2 regions of the Streptomyces sp. 4N509B genome follow, and region 1 is predicted to be linked to the other one. Evidence: predicted binding sites of a transcription regulator. Region 1 holds the regulator's gene; the other holds the start of a gene.
The links. The regulator HspR, encoded in region 1, represses chaperone genes until heat shock. The targets are predictions, from matches to a motif close to TTGAGNNNNNNNNNCTCAA.
Positions count from the first base shown of each region.

Region 1 (7,775 bases):
GGCCAAAGGCGCGAGGTGGAGCAACATCCCCGATACGGTCTGCGGGGCAGGTCAGCACCAGTACCGTTGGAGAGCCCATGAGCCCCGCGACCGAGACCACCGCGCCCTCACCGCCGCTCCGCGACAGCACCGAGATCCAGGGCGACATCCTGGCGGGCTTCAGGAAGGACCACGTCCGTCTGCTGTTCCTCCGCTTCGATGACAGCTGGCACGCCCGCCTGTGGCTGGGGGAGCTGCGGAAGCGGATCGCCACCACCCGCGACGTCTCCACGTTCAACCTCCGCTTCCGTCACGCTCGCCTGGTCCGCGGCGGCCAGGACCCCGAGGATCTCCGCGCCGCCTGGCGCGCCGTCAGCTTCACCCACGCCGGCCTCGTGCGGCTCGTCGGCGGCAGCCCGCTCAACGACGTCCCCCGGGGCAGCACCCAGGAGGCGTTCGTCCAGGGCAGCGCGGCCCGCGCCCACCTGGTGGGCGACACCGGCACGAGCGCTCCCGAGCGGTGGCTCTTCGGCGCCCAGCAGCACGATCCGGTCCACGCCGTCCTCACCCTCGCCGCCGACGACGAGGCCGACCTGACCAGGGACGTGGAGCAGGAGCGGCAGGAGGCCGCGTGCCACGGCCTGACCGTGGTCTTCGAGCAGGAGGGCGCCACCCTGCCCGACGATCACGTCGGCCACGAGCACTTCGGCTTCAAGGACGCCATCAGCCAGCCCGGCGTCGTCGACTTCGACCTTCCCGACCCCGACAACCCCGAGATGGTGCTCGGCAAGCCGGGCACGCGGCTGATCCCGTCCGGCGAGTTCGTCGTGGGACGGGATGTGGACCACCGGCTCCCCTCGTGGCTGCCGCAGTGGATGAACGACGGCTCCTTCCACGTGGTCCGCCGCCTCGCCCAGGACGTCCCCGGCTGGTGGCAGCAGGTCGCCGACCGGCTCGCGGAGCTGAAGCGCGAGGGGGCGGTGCCCGAGGAGGTCACCGACGACTGGCTGGCCGCCCGCCTCGTGGGCCGATGGCGGTCCGGCGCGCCCGTCCCGACGTTCCCCGACGCCGACCCGGGCCCGCTCGGCCCCGACAAGGTGAACGACTTCGGCTTCGGCGACGACGTGGCCGGCCGCCTCACGCCACTCTGCTCCCACCTGCGGAAGACCAACCCCCGCGACGGCCTCCAGGTCGAACCGAGCGACGACGCCACCGTCCCGGAGCAGGGCGGGCTCGACGGCCGCCGCCTGATGCGCCGCGGCGTCCCGTTCGGCCCTCTCCACGACGCGACCACCCAGGACGAGCCGCGCGGCCTGGTCTTCGTGAGCTACCAGTCGGACCTGGTGGCGCAGTTCGAGTTCGTCCAGCAGGCCTGGGTGAACGACGAGAACCTCCCCGAGCGCGAGCCGCCGGTCGGCCGGGACGCCGTCATCGGCCAGGACACCGTCGTCGCCTACCCGGCCGATCCGCTGGGCCCGACGGCCTGCGTGGCGCTGGAGATGAAGCAGTACGTCCACACCCAGGGCGCGGTGTACGCCTTCGCCCCCTCGATGTCGGCGTTGCGCCAGTTGGCGGAGGGGACGGTTCCCGTCGGCGGCGAGCCGTTGGCGGACCGGGTGATGCCCGCGCCGACGATCATCCGGCGCGGTGAGGTGATCAGCGCGGGACGGGCGAGGCTGCGCTTCGAGGCCGACAACGACCTCGTGGTGCGGGACGAGAACGAGCGGGAACGCTGGCGCGCGGGCGTGAACCGCCGGGGCGCGATCCGGGCCGAGCTGCGCGAGGACGGGAACCTGGTGATGCCCACCATGGCGGGCGAGATCATCTGGTCCAGCGGGACCGCCGGCCACCCCGGCGCCACGCTCGTCGTGGGCGTGGACGGCGACGTCTCGATCAGGGCCGCCGACGGCAGCGTGCTCTGGCACACGGACACCGCGCGCTGACGGCGGTCACGCGACGGCCCGCCCGGGCGAGGACCGTCGGTCGGTCGTCACCCGGGCGGGCCGCGGAAGCGCCGCGTGGACGTGGGGCGGCCCGCGGGCCGGCCCCGTCAGCCCCGCCGGTCGGGCCGCCAGACGACGATGGCGGAGGAGGCGCGCACGTCCTGGTACGGCACGAGGTCGCGCCGGTAGGAGGCGTGCACCTGCGCCTCGCGCTGCCGCATCGCCACGGCCGCGCCCTCCAGCGCCTGCTGCAACTCCACGACCTTGGCCTGGAGCGCCGCCACCTGCGTCTGGAGCTCAATGATCCGCTTGATGCCCGCGAGGTTGATCCCGTCGTCCTGGGAGAGCCGCTGCACCTCCCGCAGCAGCTGGATGTCGCGGGCGGAGTACCGCCGGCCGCGCCCCGCGGTCCGGTCCGGACAGACCAGCCCCAGCCGGTCGTACTGGCGCAACGTCTGCGGGTGCAGCCCGGAGAGCTGTGCCGCCACCGAGATGACGTACACCGGTGTCTCGTCGGTCAGTTCGTAGGGGTTACTCGGTCCGTTCCGGCCGTCCATCTGACTACTCTCCCTTCGCGGCCTCGAACAGCGCCGTCCGAGGGTCCTCGTCTCCCGCGGCGGCGCGATACGACTCCAGGGCGGCCCGCGCGGCGTCGTCCAGCTCGCGCGGCACGGCGACCTCGATGGTGACCAGCAGGTCGCCGCGGGTGCCGTCCTTGCGCACCGCGCCCTTGCCCCGGGCACGCATGGTGCGCCCGCTCGGGGTCCCCGGCGGCAGCTTCAGCGTGACCGGGGTCCCGCCGAGGGTCGGCACCTTGATCTCACCACCGAGCGCCGCCTCGGGGAAGGTGACCGGCACCGTGATGGTGAGATTGTCGCCCCGCCGGCCGAAGACCGGATGGGTGTCGACGTGCACCACCACGTACAGGTCACCGTTGGGTCCGCCGCGCTCGCCGGGGGCGCCCTTGCCGCGCAGCCTGATCCGCTGCCCGTCGGCGACACCCGCCGGGATGCGGACCTGCATGGTGCGCTGCGAGGTGGCTCGCCCGCTGCCGCGGCAGACCTGGCAGGGGTCCTGGGCGATCAGCCCGCGCCCCTTGCAGTCCATGCACGGGTCGGTGAGTGAGAAGCCGCCCCCGCCGCCCCGGCTGACCTGTCCGGTGCCGACGCAGGTGGGGCAGACCCGGGGGGTGCCGTTCTTGTCGCCGGTGCCCGAGCACGCCTTGCACGCGGCGGACGAGGACATCCGCAGCGGCACCGTGGCCCCGGAGACCGCCTCGGTGAAGCTGAGCGTCACCTCGGAGTCGATGTCCTGGCCACGGCGCGGCGCCGTCCGGGTGGTGGCGCCGCCGCGGTTGAACAGGCCGCCGAAGACGTCCCCGAGCCCGCCGCCGAAGCCGCCGGCGCCGCCCTGGGGACCGCCGCCCTGGGGACCGCCGAAGAGGTCCCCGAGGTCGAAGTTGAACTGGCCGCCGCCGCCCGGACCCGGGCGGAAGCCGCCGCTGCCGAAGAGCGCCCGCGCCTCGTCGTACTCCTTGCGGCGCTTGGCGTCACCAAGGACGTCGTACGCCTCGGAGACATCCTTGAAACGCTCCTCGGCGCGCGTGTCGCCCTTGTTGGCGTCCGGGTGGAACTCGCGGGCGAGCTTCCGGTACGCCTTCTTGATCTCCGCCTCGGTGGCGTCCTTGGGGACGCCGAGGACCTTGTAGTAGTCCTTCTCGATGAAGTCCTTCGTACTCATCCGCGGCGCCCCTCCTCTCTGACACTCACGGACCCGACACCCGCGGACCCGACACCCGCGGAGCCGACACCCACGGAGCCGACACCCACGGAGGCCACGGCGACGGCCACGACCTCAGCCCTCGTCCGGGCCGCTGCCACCGTTCTCCTTCGGCTCACTCTCGCCCTCGGCCGTCCTCGCCTCCCGCGCGTGCTGCTCCTCACCGGGCTCCTTCTCACCCTCGGCGGCCTCGGAACCCTCGGCCTCCTCGGCGCGCTGGGCGCCCGGCTGCGGCTCGGCGACCCCGACCCGGGCCGGACGGATCGTCCGGTCCCCGATTCGGTACCCGGGCTGGAGGATCTGCACGCACGTCGTCTCGGTGACATCCGGCGAGTAGCTGTGCATCAGGGCCTCGTGGATCGTCGGGTCGAAGGGCTCGCCCTCCTTGCCGAACTGCATCAGGCCCATCTTCGCCGCCACCGTCTCCAGCGACTCGGCGACCTGCTTGAAGCCACCGACGAGCTCCCCGTGGTCCCGGGCGCGGCCGATGTCGTCGAGCACCGGCAGCAGCTCGGTCAGGAGGTTGGCCACGGCCACCTCCCGCACGGCGACCCGGTCCCGCTCGACCCGGCGGCGGTAGTTCTGGAACTCCGCCTGGAGGCGTTGCAGGTCCTGGGTGCGCTCGTTCAGCGCGGTGCGGGTCTGGTCCAGCTGGGCGGTGAGGGCCACCTGCTGGACGTCGCCGGAGGCGCCGGACGGGCCGTTCTCGCCCGCCCCGGCACCACCACCGCCACCGCTCCCGGAGCCGGCGCCCGAGGTGCCACCCCCGGCCGCCGCGCCGTCGGCCGCCGGGGTCTCCCCGGCGGTCTCGGCCGGCGCGTCGGGGCTGGCGGCCTCGGCGTCGGGGCCCTCGGGCTTCTTGTCAAAGCCCTGCGGGTCCTGGGTCACGCGGCACCACCCTTCGGCTTCTCCTCGTCCACGATCTCGGCGTCCACGACGTCCTCGTCAGCCGACGAGGAGCCCGCGCCGCCCGGGGCACCGCCCTGGCCGCCGGCCGCCTGCGCGCCCTGGGCGTCGGCGTACATGGCCTGCCCGAGCTTCTGGCTGGTGGCGGCGACCTTCTCCGACGCCTCGCGGATGGCGGCGGTGTCCTCGCCCTTCAGCGTCTCCTTCAGCTCGGCCACGGCGGCCTCGACCTCGGTCTTCACCTCGCCGGGGACCTTCTCGGAGTTCTCCTTGAGGAAGTTCTCCGTGGTGTAGACGAGCTGCTCCGCCTGGTTGCGCGTCTCGGCGGCCTCGCGACGCCGACGGTCGTCCTCGGCGTACTGCTCGGCGTCCCGCATCATCCGCTCGATGTCGTCCTTCGGCAGGGCGGAGCCGCCGGTCACGGTCATCCGCTGCTCCTTGCCCGTGCCCAGGTCCTTGGCGGAGACGTGCATGATGCCGTTGGCGTCGATGTCGAAGGTGACCTCGATCTGCGGCACGCCGCGCGGGGCGGGGGGCAGACCGGTCAGCTCGAACATGCCGAGCTTCTTGTTGTACGCCGCGATCTCGCGCTCGCCCTGGTAGACCTGGATCTGCACCGACGGCTGGTTGTCCTCGGCCGTGGTGAAGATCTCGGAGCGCTTGGTCGGGATCGTGGTGTTCCGCTCGATGAGCTTGGTCATGATGCCGCCCTTGGTCTCGATACCGAGGGACAGCGGGGTGACGTCCAGCAGCAGGACGTCCTTGACCTCACCCTTCAGCACGCCGGCCTGGAGGCTGGCGCCGATGGCGACGACCTCGTCCGGGTTGACGCCCTTGTTGGCCTCCTTGCCGCCGGTGAGGCTCTTCACCAGGTCGGCGACGGCGGGCATGCGGGTGGAGCCACCGACGAGCACCACGTGGTCGATCTCGGACAGCTGGATGCCGGCGTCCTTGATCACGTTGTGGAACGGGGTCTTGCAGCGCTCCAGCAGGTCGGACGTGAGCTGCTGGAACTGCGCCCGGGTCAGCTTCTCGTCCATGTGGAGCGGGCCCTCGGCCGAGGCCGTGATGTAGGGCAGGTTGATCGTGGTCTCCGTGGAGGAGGACAGCTCGATCTTCGCCTTCTCGGCGGACTCGCGCAGGCGCTGGAGCGCCATCTTGTCCTTGGACAGGTCCACGCCGTGGGCGTTGTGGAACTGCTTGACCAGGTGGTCGACGATGCGCTGGTCCCAGTCGTCGCCGCCGAGGTGGTTGTCACCGTTGGTCGCCTTGACCTCGACCACGCCGTCGCCGATCTCCAGCAGCGAGACGTCGAAGGTGCCACCGCCGAGGTCGAAGACCAGGATCGTCTGGTCCTCCTTCTCCAGCCCGTACGCCAGGGCGGCGGCGGTCGGCTCGTTGACGATGCGCAGGACGTTCAGGCCCGCGATCTCGCCGGCCTCCTTGGTGGCCTGGCGCTCGTGGTCGTTGAAGTACGCCGGAACGGTGATCACCGCGTCGGTGACCTTCTCACCCAGGTACGACTCGGCGTCCCGCTTCAGCTTCTGCAGGATGAACGCGCTGATCTGCTGGGGGTTGAAGTCCTTGTCGTCGATCTTGATCTTCCAGTCGGTGCCCATGTGGCGCTTGACCGACCGGATGGTCCGCTCGACGTTGGTGACGGCCTGGCGCTTGGCGACCTCGCCGACCAGCACCTCGCCGTTCTTCGCGAAGGCCACAACGGACGGCGTGGTCCTGGCGCCCTCGGCGTTGGTGATGACGGTGGGCTCACCGCCTTCGAGAACACTGACGACGGAGTTCGTCGTGCCCAGGTCGATGCCGACCGCACGTGCCATGTCGATTTCCTCCTTGCCCGGGGCGAACCCGTGCCTGCTTGAGTGAGACAGGCTCAAGAGTGCATGAGCAAGGATGCTGAGTCAAATGACCTGAGCCGAGGGGACTCAACACTTGTCCGCCTCCACCGCTCAGCCCGCTCCAACGGCCAGCTCACGGCCGGCGCGCCGCCAGCGCGCCCCCCGGTCCCGGCCCGGCCCCGGCCGTTCGCCGGCGCCCTCGACGCCGGCCGCGGCCGCCACGGCGCACGACCCGGCACACCCCGCAGCCACGGCCCGCTCAGGCGCCCGGCGCGGCCTCGGGGAGGATCGCGAGGAGCGTCACGTCGTCGGCGAGCTTCGGAGCGAAGGCCGACAGCTCCCGCCCCACGGACGCCACCAGCGCCGCCGGCTCGGGCGGCCGCGGCGGCCCCGACCACGCGGCGGCCGGCGCGCCGGCGGCGGAGCCGGAGCCGGAGCGCGGACCCGCCCGCCGGCCCGGCCACCGGTCGGACGGCCACCGTCCGTACCCGGCGCCGGGGCGCGAGGCGGCCGTCGCCTCGCCCTCCCACGGTCGGGCGGCCAGCCGCTCCAGAAGCGGGAAGAACGCGCCGTTGCTGTCGCGCGCCTCGGTCACGCCGTCGGTGTACGCCAACAGAACGTCGCCCGGACGCAACGGCGCCGCCATCGCCGATAGTGCCACGCCGGGCGACACCACTCCGAGCGGCGGCGCGGGCGGCGGCGCGAGCTCCCGCGTCCGCCCGTCGCTGAGCAGCAGCGGCGGCGGGTGCCCCAGGCTCGCCACCCGCACCGCGCGGCCGTCCCGCGCGACCTCCAGCAGCACCGCCGTGGCGAACAACTCCGTGTCGACCTCCTCACCCCGCGAGCGATTCCGTCGCGCGTCCACCGCCAGCCGCCGCATCAGCCGCCCCGCCACGCCGCCGAGGTCGGGCTCGTCGAGCACCGCCTCCCGGAACGCGCCGAGCAGCGAGGCCACCGTCCCCACCGCCTCGACCCCGTGCCCGCGGACGTCGCCGACGAGCACCCGCACCCCGTGCGGCCCGTCCCGCACGTCGTACAGGTCGCCGCCGACCAGCGCCGGCCGCAACGCCGGCCGGTACAGCGCGGCGCAGCGCACCGCCCCCGGCCCCGAGCCGACGCGGGGCGGCAGCGGCGGCAGCACGGCCCGCTGCGCGGCCTCGGCGACGCTGCGGAAGACCACCAGGTTCCGCGTGTACCGCGACCGGAACCACGCCACCACCACGCCGAACGACGACATCACCGCCACCGCCGCCAGGTCCCCGCCGCTGACGTGGGGCTCCGTGGTCGGCTGCGAGAGCGCCACCAGCACGGCGGC
Region 1 is NZ_JBQQBZ010000001.1:152,766-160,540, forward strand. It holds gene ACTWP5_RS00670 (Dyp-type peroxidase) at 78-1,922, shown strand; gene ACTWP5_RS00675 (heat shock protein transcriptional repressor HspR) at 2,030-2,479, opposite strand; gene dnaJ (molecular chaperone DnaJ) at 2,484-3,662, opposite strand; gene grpE (nucleotide exchange factor GrpE) at 3,777-4,589, opposite strand; gene dnaK (molecular chaperone DnaK) at 4,586-6,442, opposite strand; gene ACTWP5_RS00695 (PP2C family protein-serine/threonine phosphatase) at 6,720-7,775, opposite strand, start outside.

Region 2 (7,775 bases), on a different contig from region 1:
GCCGGACCATGGCCTCACGGTACTCGTCCCAGTCCGGGTGCTCGCCGGCGATGGTGCGGTAGTACGCGACGAGCGGCTCGACCGCCTCGGGCACGTCGAGCACCTCGGCCGTGCCGTCGATCTGCACCCACGGGCCGTCCCACTCGTCGGACAGCACGATGACGCTGACCTCGGCGTCGCGGCGGGCGTTGCGGGTCTTGGCGCGCTCGGGATAGGTGGAGACGACCACCCGGCCCTCGTCGTCCACGCCACAGGTCAGCGGCGATCCCTGGACCGATCCGTCGGCGCGGTGGGTGAGCAGGATCGCGCGGTGGCGGGGACGCACGAACTCCAGCAGCTGCTCCCGGTCGACCCGGGTGGTGGTGGCGATCGAAGGACTCATGGTCGAGAGCCTAGGCTCTCGCGGCCCGCCCGGGGGTGGCGCCCTCCGGGCGGGCCGCTCGGCGTCACGCCGCGACCGTGATCTCGGTCGGCGCCTTCGCCGGCGTGAGCGCCAGCTCCAGCACCTGCCGGACGTCGGTGACGGGGTGCACCTCCAGCGTGGCGAGGATCTCCTCCGGCACGTCGTCGAGGTCCGGCTCGTTCCGCTTCGGGATGATGACCGTGGTCAGGCCGGCCCGGTGAGCGGCGAGCAGCTTCTGCTTGACGCCGCCGATCGGCAGCACCCGGCCGGTCAGCGAGACCTCACCCGTCATCGCCACGTCCGGCCGCACCTGCCGGCCGCTGAGCAGCGAGGCGAGTGCCGTGGTCATGGTGATGCCGGCGCTGGGCCCGTCCTTGGGCACCGCCCCCGCGGGGACGTGCAGGTGGACGCCGCGCTCCTTGAGGTCACCCACCGGCAGCTCCAGCTCGGCGCCCCGCGACCGCAGGTAGGAGAGGGCGATCTGGCCGGACTCCTTCATCACGTCGCCCAGCTGACCGGTGAGCGTCAGCCCCGCCCCGCCCGTCTCCGGGTCGGCCAGCGACGCCTCGATGTGGAGCACGTCCCCGCCGACGCCGGTCACGGCCAGCCCGGTGGCCACGCCCGGCACGGCGGTGCGCCGCACCTCCGGGTCCTGGGCCGCCTCCGGGGTGTGGTGCGGGCGGCCGATCAGCTCGCGCAGGCCGTCCGCCGTGAGGGTGAACGGACTGCCGGGTGTCAGCTCCAGCTCGCCCAGCTCGTGCCGGGCGGCGACCTTCCGCAGCAGCCGCGCGATGGACCGCTCCAGGGCGCGCACGCCCGCCTCGCGGGTGTACTCCCCGGCCAGCCGGCGCAGCGCCTCGTCCTCGATGACCACCTCGTCGGCACTCAGCCCGGCCCGCTCCAGCTGCCGGGGAACGAGGTGGTCACGGGCGATGGTGACCTTCTCGTCCTCGGTGTACCCGTCGAGCGTGACCAGCTCCATGCGGTCGAGCAGGGGCTGCGGGATGGCCTCCAGGACGTTGGCGGTGGCCAGGAAGACCACGTCGGAGAGGTCGAGCTCGACCTCCAGGTAGTGGTCGCGGAAGGTGTGGTTCTGCGCCGGGTCGAGGACCTCCAGCAGCGCGGCGGCCGGATCGCCCCGGTAGTCGCTGCCGACCTTGTCGATCTCGTCGAGCAGCACCACGGGGTTCATCGAGCCGGCCTCCCTGACGGCCCGCACGACGCGGCCCGGCAGCGCGCCGACGTACGTCCGCCGGTGACCGCGGATCTCCGCCTCGTCCCGGACGCCGCCGAGCGCGACGCGGACGAACTTCCGGCCCATGGCGCGCGCCACGGACTCGCCGAGCGAGGTCTTGCCGACGCCGGGCGGGCCGACGAGCGCGAGCACGGCACCGCCCCGCCGACCGCCGACGACGCCGAGGCCCCGCTCACCGCGGCGCTTGCGCACGGCGAGGTACTCGACGATGCGCTCCTTGACGTCCGTCAGGCCCGCGTGGTCGGCGTCCAGCACGGCACGGGCGCCGGGGACGTCGTAGGAGTCCTCGGTGCGGACCTGCCAGGGCAGGTCGAGGACGGTGTCCAGCCAGGTGCGGATCCAGCCGCCCTCGGGGCTGGCGTCGGAGGTCCGCTCCAGCTTGTCGACCTCCTTCAGCGCCGCCTCGCGCACCTTCTCGGGAAGCTCCGCGGCCTCCACCCGCGCGCGGTAGTCCTCGCTCTCGTCGGCGGCGTCCCCGTTGAGCTCGGCCAGCTCCTTGCGCACCGCCTCCAGCTGGCGACGCAGCAGGAACTCGCGCTGCTGGCGGTCGACCCCGTCCTGCACGTCCTTCGCGATGGACTCGGCGACGTCCTCCTCCGCGAGGTGCTCGCTCAGCCACCCCTCGGCCAGGCGCAGCCGCTCGACCGGGTCGACGGTCTCCAGCAGCGTGACGCGCTGCTCCGGCCTCAGGAACGGCAGGTACCCGGCGTTGTCCGCCAGGGCGGGGACCTCCTCGATCTGCTGCACGCGGTCCACGACCTGCCAGGCGCCGCGCTTGCGCAGCCAGCTGGTGGTCAGGGCCTTGTACTCCCTGACGAGCTCGGCGACCTCGGCGGGCAGCGGGGTGGGAACGGACTCCGTGACGGCGGTGCCCTCCACCCACAGGGCCGCGCCGGGGCCGGTCGTGCCGGATCCGATGCGCACCCTGCCAAGGCCCCGCACCAGCGCCCCCGGGTCCCCGCCGGAGAGGCGTCCGACCTGCTCGACCCGACCGATCACACCGATGCCGGCGTAGCTTCCCGCGAGCCGCGGCACGAGCAGCACGCGCGGCTTCTCCCCCCTGGGCGCGGCCGCCTGTGCGGCCTCGACGGCGGCGCGCACCTCGGGCTGGGACAACTCGAGCGGCACCACCATCCCGGGCAGCACAACCTCGTCGTCGAGCGGCAGCACCGGCAGGGTGAGCACATCGAGCGATGAAGACATGACCTCTCCCTCTGCAGGCAACTTGAGTCAGTGAGACTCAAAGACTGCTCTCTCAATGCCCTGGGGGCGGGGGATGTTCCCTCCGGGCGGCGGTGTTCGCTGTGAGCGATCGGGGCACCATGGGCGCGGGGCGCGCCCGCCTCGTACGGTCCCCTCAGCCTCACCGGACCACCACGGCCCGGCCGGGGCCAGCCCAGCGACCGACAAGCCACCGACGAACCACCGACCAGCCACCGACACACACGCCAGCGACCAGCACCGGCGACCGGCCCGTTGCCGGCCGGCAGCCGGCGCGGCGCAGAAGGAGCCCCATGACGACGTCGTCGCCCGTCAGCTTCGGACTCAACGTCGACCCGCACGCCGCCGGCCTCCCGGCCGCGGCGCGGATCACGGAGATCGCCCAGACCACGGGCCTGGAGTACGTCGGTGTACAGGACCACCCCTACGTCTCCGAGTTCGTCGACACCCTCTCCCTGATCACCTGGCTCGCGGCCACGACCGACACGGTGCGCTTCTTCCCCAACGTCGCCAACCTGCCGCTGCGTCCCCCGGCGATGCTGGCCCAGCAGGCCGCCACCATCGACGTCCTCTCGGGGGGCCGCTTCGAGCTGGGCCTGGGCGCCGGCGCCTTCGCCGACCGGATCGCCGCCATGGGCGGCCCCCACCGGTCCCACGGCGCCGCGCGGGCGGCGTTGAGCGAGGCCATCGACGTCATCCGTGCCAGCTGGGCGGGCGAGCCGTTCCGCCACGACGGCACGCACTACCAGGTGCCCGGGGCGCACCCCGGCCCGCGTCCGGCGCACGACATCGGCGTCTGGCTCGGCGTCGGCGGTCCCCGGGCGCTGCGGCTGCTGGGCGAGAAGGCCGACGGCTGGTCGGTCTCCAGCGCCTACGTGCCGCCGGAGGCGCTGCCGGGCATGAACGGCGTCATCTCCGACGCCGCACGCGAGGCCGGCCGCGACCCTGACGCGATCCTGCGCCTGTACAACGTGGCCGGCCTCGTCACCGCCGAGGAGGACGAGGCCGGCGAGAAGGCCGGAGACCCCTTCCACGGGTTCGTCGACCACTGGGTGGACACGCTGGTGCGGCTGCACACCGAGTGCGGGATGAACGCCTTCGTCTTCTGGCCCACCCGCGACCGCGAGCGGCAGTCGCTGCTCTTCGCCCGGGAGGTCGTCCCCGCCGCCCGCGACCGCCTGCGGCGCTGAGCGCCGCCCGGCCGCGGCCGACCGGCTGCCCGCCCGCCCCGGACCGGACCGGGGCGGGCGAGGTGCCCCCCGCCACGGAGCAGCGTGAGGGGGCGAAGCCACGGGAACGTGGCCCCCGGGCCGACAGGGAGGCGGCGAGCGCCTCAGACCTCCCGCAGCATCCGCAGCATCATGTCGCGGCTGCGGTCCGGCGGCGTGGCGTCGACGACGACGCGGTTCATGACGTGCTGGTAGTGCTCGATCTCCGCGTGCTTGTCCGGGTAGACGCCGCCGGTCAGCTGCTCCAGGTAGACCACGTCCGGCAGCTCGTCCCCCGGCGGTCGCAGCACGGTCACCGAGCCGCCGAGCCCGGCGTGGCCCCCCGAGGCGAACGGCATGACCTGGATCGTCACGTGCGGCAGCTCGCTCATCTCCAGCAGGTACGCGAGCTGGCGCCGCATCTCCCCCGAGCCGCCCACCGGCCGGCGCAGCGCCGCCTCGTCGATCACCACCCACAGCCGCGGGGGCGCGTCCCGTCGCAGGACCCACTGGCGCGCCAGCCGCAGCTCCAACCGCCGTTCCAGCACCTCGGGGTCGTCCTCGACTAGGTGGACGACGGCGCGGGCGTAGCCGGGGGTCTGGAGGAGGCCGGGCACGAACTGCAGTTCGTAGGAGCGGATCAGGACGGCCGCCTGCTCCAGCCCGAGATAAACGTTCAACCACACGGGGACGATGTCGTGGTAGATGTGCCACCAGCCCAGGCTGGTGGACTGCTTGGCCAGCGCCAGCAGGGTGGCGCGCTCGCCGTCGTCGGTGACGCCGTAGAGGTTGAGCAGCTCCTCGACGTCCTTGGTCTTGAAGCCGGTGCGGCCCATCTCCAGCCGGCTGATCTTGGAGTGGGAGGCCCGGATCTCCTCCCCGGCCTCCCCGCCCGTGATCCGGCGGGCCTCCCGCAGCTGCCGCAGCCTGGCACCCAGGATCATCCGGGACACGGTGGGCCCGGTGAGCTGGTAGTCCGGGCGGGGGCGCCCGCCTGCCCGGGGGCTCGTTCCCTGACGCCGACGGCGGTGGCCAGGCCGGCCCCCCGAGCGGTGTGCCCGACGTCCTCGACGGCTTCATCCATTTTCATGACTGCATCCATGACTGCTCACGAGTCCGAAGTCGTCCGTCGCCCTGATACGGCCACGCGAACGGCCAACTGTACTAAAAGCCTTCCCTCCGTGACTCCCCCTCAGCGGCGCGTCCCGCATACCGTGGCGTCATGACGCTCCCCACCCCCGGCTCGGGCACGAGCACGCACACCGTGACGAACCAGCCCCCGCCCCTGCGGGGATACGACGTCTTCACCGAGGACGCGGCGCTGCGGGAGGCCGTCGTCCGGCACGTCGACCCGGGCCTGGCGGACGAGGTCACGGCGGAGCTCTCCGAGCTGGGCCGGCTGGCCGGCTCTGCCGAGGCGCAGGAGTGGGGCGTGCGGGCCAACACCCACCCGCCGGTGCTGCACACCCACGACCGGTACGGCCACCGCGTCGACGAGGTCAGCTTCGACCCCGCGTGGCACCGGCTGATGGAGCGGGCCGTGGCCGCCGGCCTGACGGCGGCCTGGGTCCGCCCGGCCGGACAGCTGCGGCGGTCGGCGGCGTTCCTCGTCTGGAGCCAGGTCGAGGCCGGGCACGGCTGCCCGATGTCGATGACGCACTCCGCGGTGCCGGCGCTGCGCGCGGCGCCGGACCTCGCGGCGGTGTGGGAGCCGGCGCTCACCTCCCGCCGCTACGACCCGGGCCTGCGGCCGGTCGCCGAGAAGGCCGGCGCGCTGGCCGGCATGGGCATGACGGAGAAGCACGGCGGCTCCGACGTGCGGGCCAACACCACCCGCGCCGAGCCGCTGGCCGAGCCCGGCACCTACGCCCTCACCGGCCACAAGTGGTTCTGCTCGGCGCCGATGTCGGACGCCTTCCTGGTGCTGGCGCAGGCACCGGGCGGCCTCAGCTGCTTCCTGCTGCCGAGGGTGCTGCCCGACGGCTCGCGCAACGCGTTCCGTATCCAGCGGCTGAAGGACAAGCTGGGCAACCGCGCCAACGCCTCCAGCGAGGTGGAGTTCGACGGCACGACGCTGGCCTGGCTGGTGGGCGAGGAGGGCCGTGGCGTCGCGACGATCATCGGGATGGTGGCGGCCACCCGGCTGGACTGCGTGACGGGCTCGGCCGCGGTGATGCGCCAGGCCGTCGCCCAGGCCGTCCACCACGCCGCGTACCGGGAGGCGTTCGGCGGCCCGCTGATCGACAAGCCGCTGATGCGCAACGTGCTGGCGGACCTGGCGCTGGAGTCCGAGGCCGCCACCACGCTCGCGATGCGGCTGGCCGCGGCCGCCGACGCCGCCGCCTCGGGCGACGAGGGCGAGCGGATGCTGCTGCGGCTGGCGGTCCCGGCGGCGAAGTACTGGGTCACCAAGCGCTGCACCCCGCTCACCGCCGAGGCGCTGGAGTGCCTGGGCGGCAACGGCTACGTGGAGGAGTCGGGGATGCCGCGGCTGCTGCGCGAGGCCCCGCTGAACTCGGTCTGGGAGGGCTCGGGCAACGTCCAGGCGCTGGACCTGCTGCGGGCGCTGCGCCGGGAGCCGCGGGCGCTCACCGCGTACCTGACGGAGGTCGGCCGGGCCGCGGGCGGCGACCACCGGCTGGACGCGGCGATCAAGGAGCTGCTGACGCAGCTGGCCGACCTGGACGGCATCGAGGCCGGGGCCCGCCGGCTGGTGGAGCGCATGGCGCTGGTGCTCCAGGGCTCGCTGCTGGTGCGGTACGCGCCGGCGCCGGTCGCCGACGCGTTCTGCGCCTCGCGGCTCGGCGGCGACTGGGGCGGGGCGTTCGGCACCCTGCCGCACACCCTCGACCTGGCCGCCGTCGTGGAGCGCGCCCGTCCGCTGCCGGCCGGCGCCGCCTGACGCCCGCGCGGGCGCGGCCGTCGGGCGACCCGACCCCGGCGCGACTCGGCCGCCGGTCCGGCTCCGGCCGCCCCGGCGGCCCTACGCGTCGCTCGTGCTCGGCCGGCCGCCGCCGCTCAGCTCGGCCATCCCCGCCGCCGTCAGCCGGCGCGGCTCGCGGCCGGGCTCGACGAGCACCACCGGGCAGGGCGCGGCGTGGGTGAGCGCCGAGGTGAAGCCGCCCTCGGCGAACTGCGCCACCGGCCCGCGCGGCGAACGGCCGACCGCGACGGCCCGCGCCCCGAGTTCGGCGGCGTGCCGGGCCAGCGCCCGGCCGGCGGCGGCGTGGTCGCCGACGCTGGTCAGCACCTGCCCACAGGCGGCGACGCCGTCGGCGGCGAGCCGGTCGAGGTGGGCGGTGACCGCCCGCCGCGCGTCCGCGGCGTCCTCCGGCTCGATGGCGAGTTCCTCCACCACGACCGTCTCGCGGACGTGGACGACCTCCAGCGTGCTTCCCTCGTCGCGGGCGAGGGCGGCGGCGGCGTCCACGGCCGCGGCGGCGTCGCCCGCGGGGCCGACCGCGACGATGACCGGCCGGCCCTCGGGCGCGGGGGCCGGGCCGACGGGTTCGAGGAGGCCGAGGTCCTGCGGCACCGCCTCGCCCGCCGCCGCCCGCCGCTCCGCCGCGCTGATCAGCCGGTGTCCGGAGGCGAGGACGGGGATGGCCAGCAGGAAGGTCACGGCGCCGAGGAGGAAGGGGACGCCGAGGTCGGTGGCGTCGGCGAGCCTGCCCGCGGCGTACGGCGC
Region 2 is NZ_JBQQBZ010000007.1:67,166-74,940, forward strand. It holds gene ACTWP5_RS09955 (PPOX class F420-dependent oxidoreductase) at 1-382, opposite strand, end outside; gene lon (endopeptidase La) at 447-2,861, opposite strand; gene ACTWP5_RS09965 (LLM class flavin-dependent oxidoreductase) at 3,173-4,069, shown strand; gene ACTWP5_RS09970 (helix-turn-helix domain-containing protein) at 4,213-5,031, opposite strand; gene ACTWP5_RS09975 (acyl-CoA dehydrogenase family protein) at 5,310-6,989, shown strand; gene ACTWP5_RS09980 (MFS transporter) at 7,071-7,775, opposite strand, start outside.
Region 2: a site for HspR is predicted at 2,884-2,902, ahead of lon (endopeptidase La). Genes of this name have one in related genera too.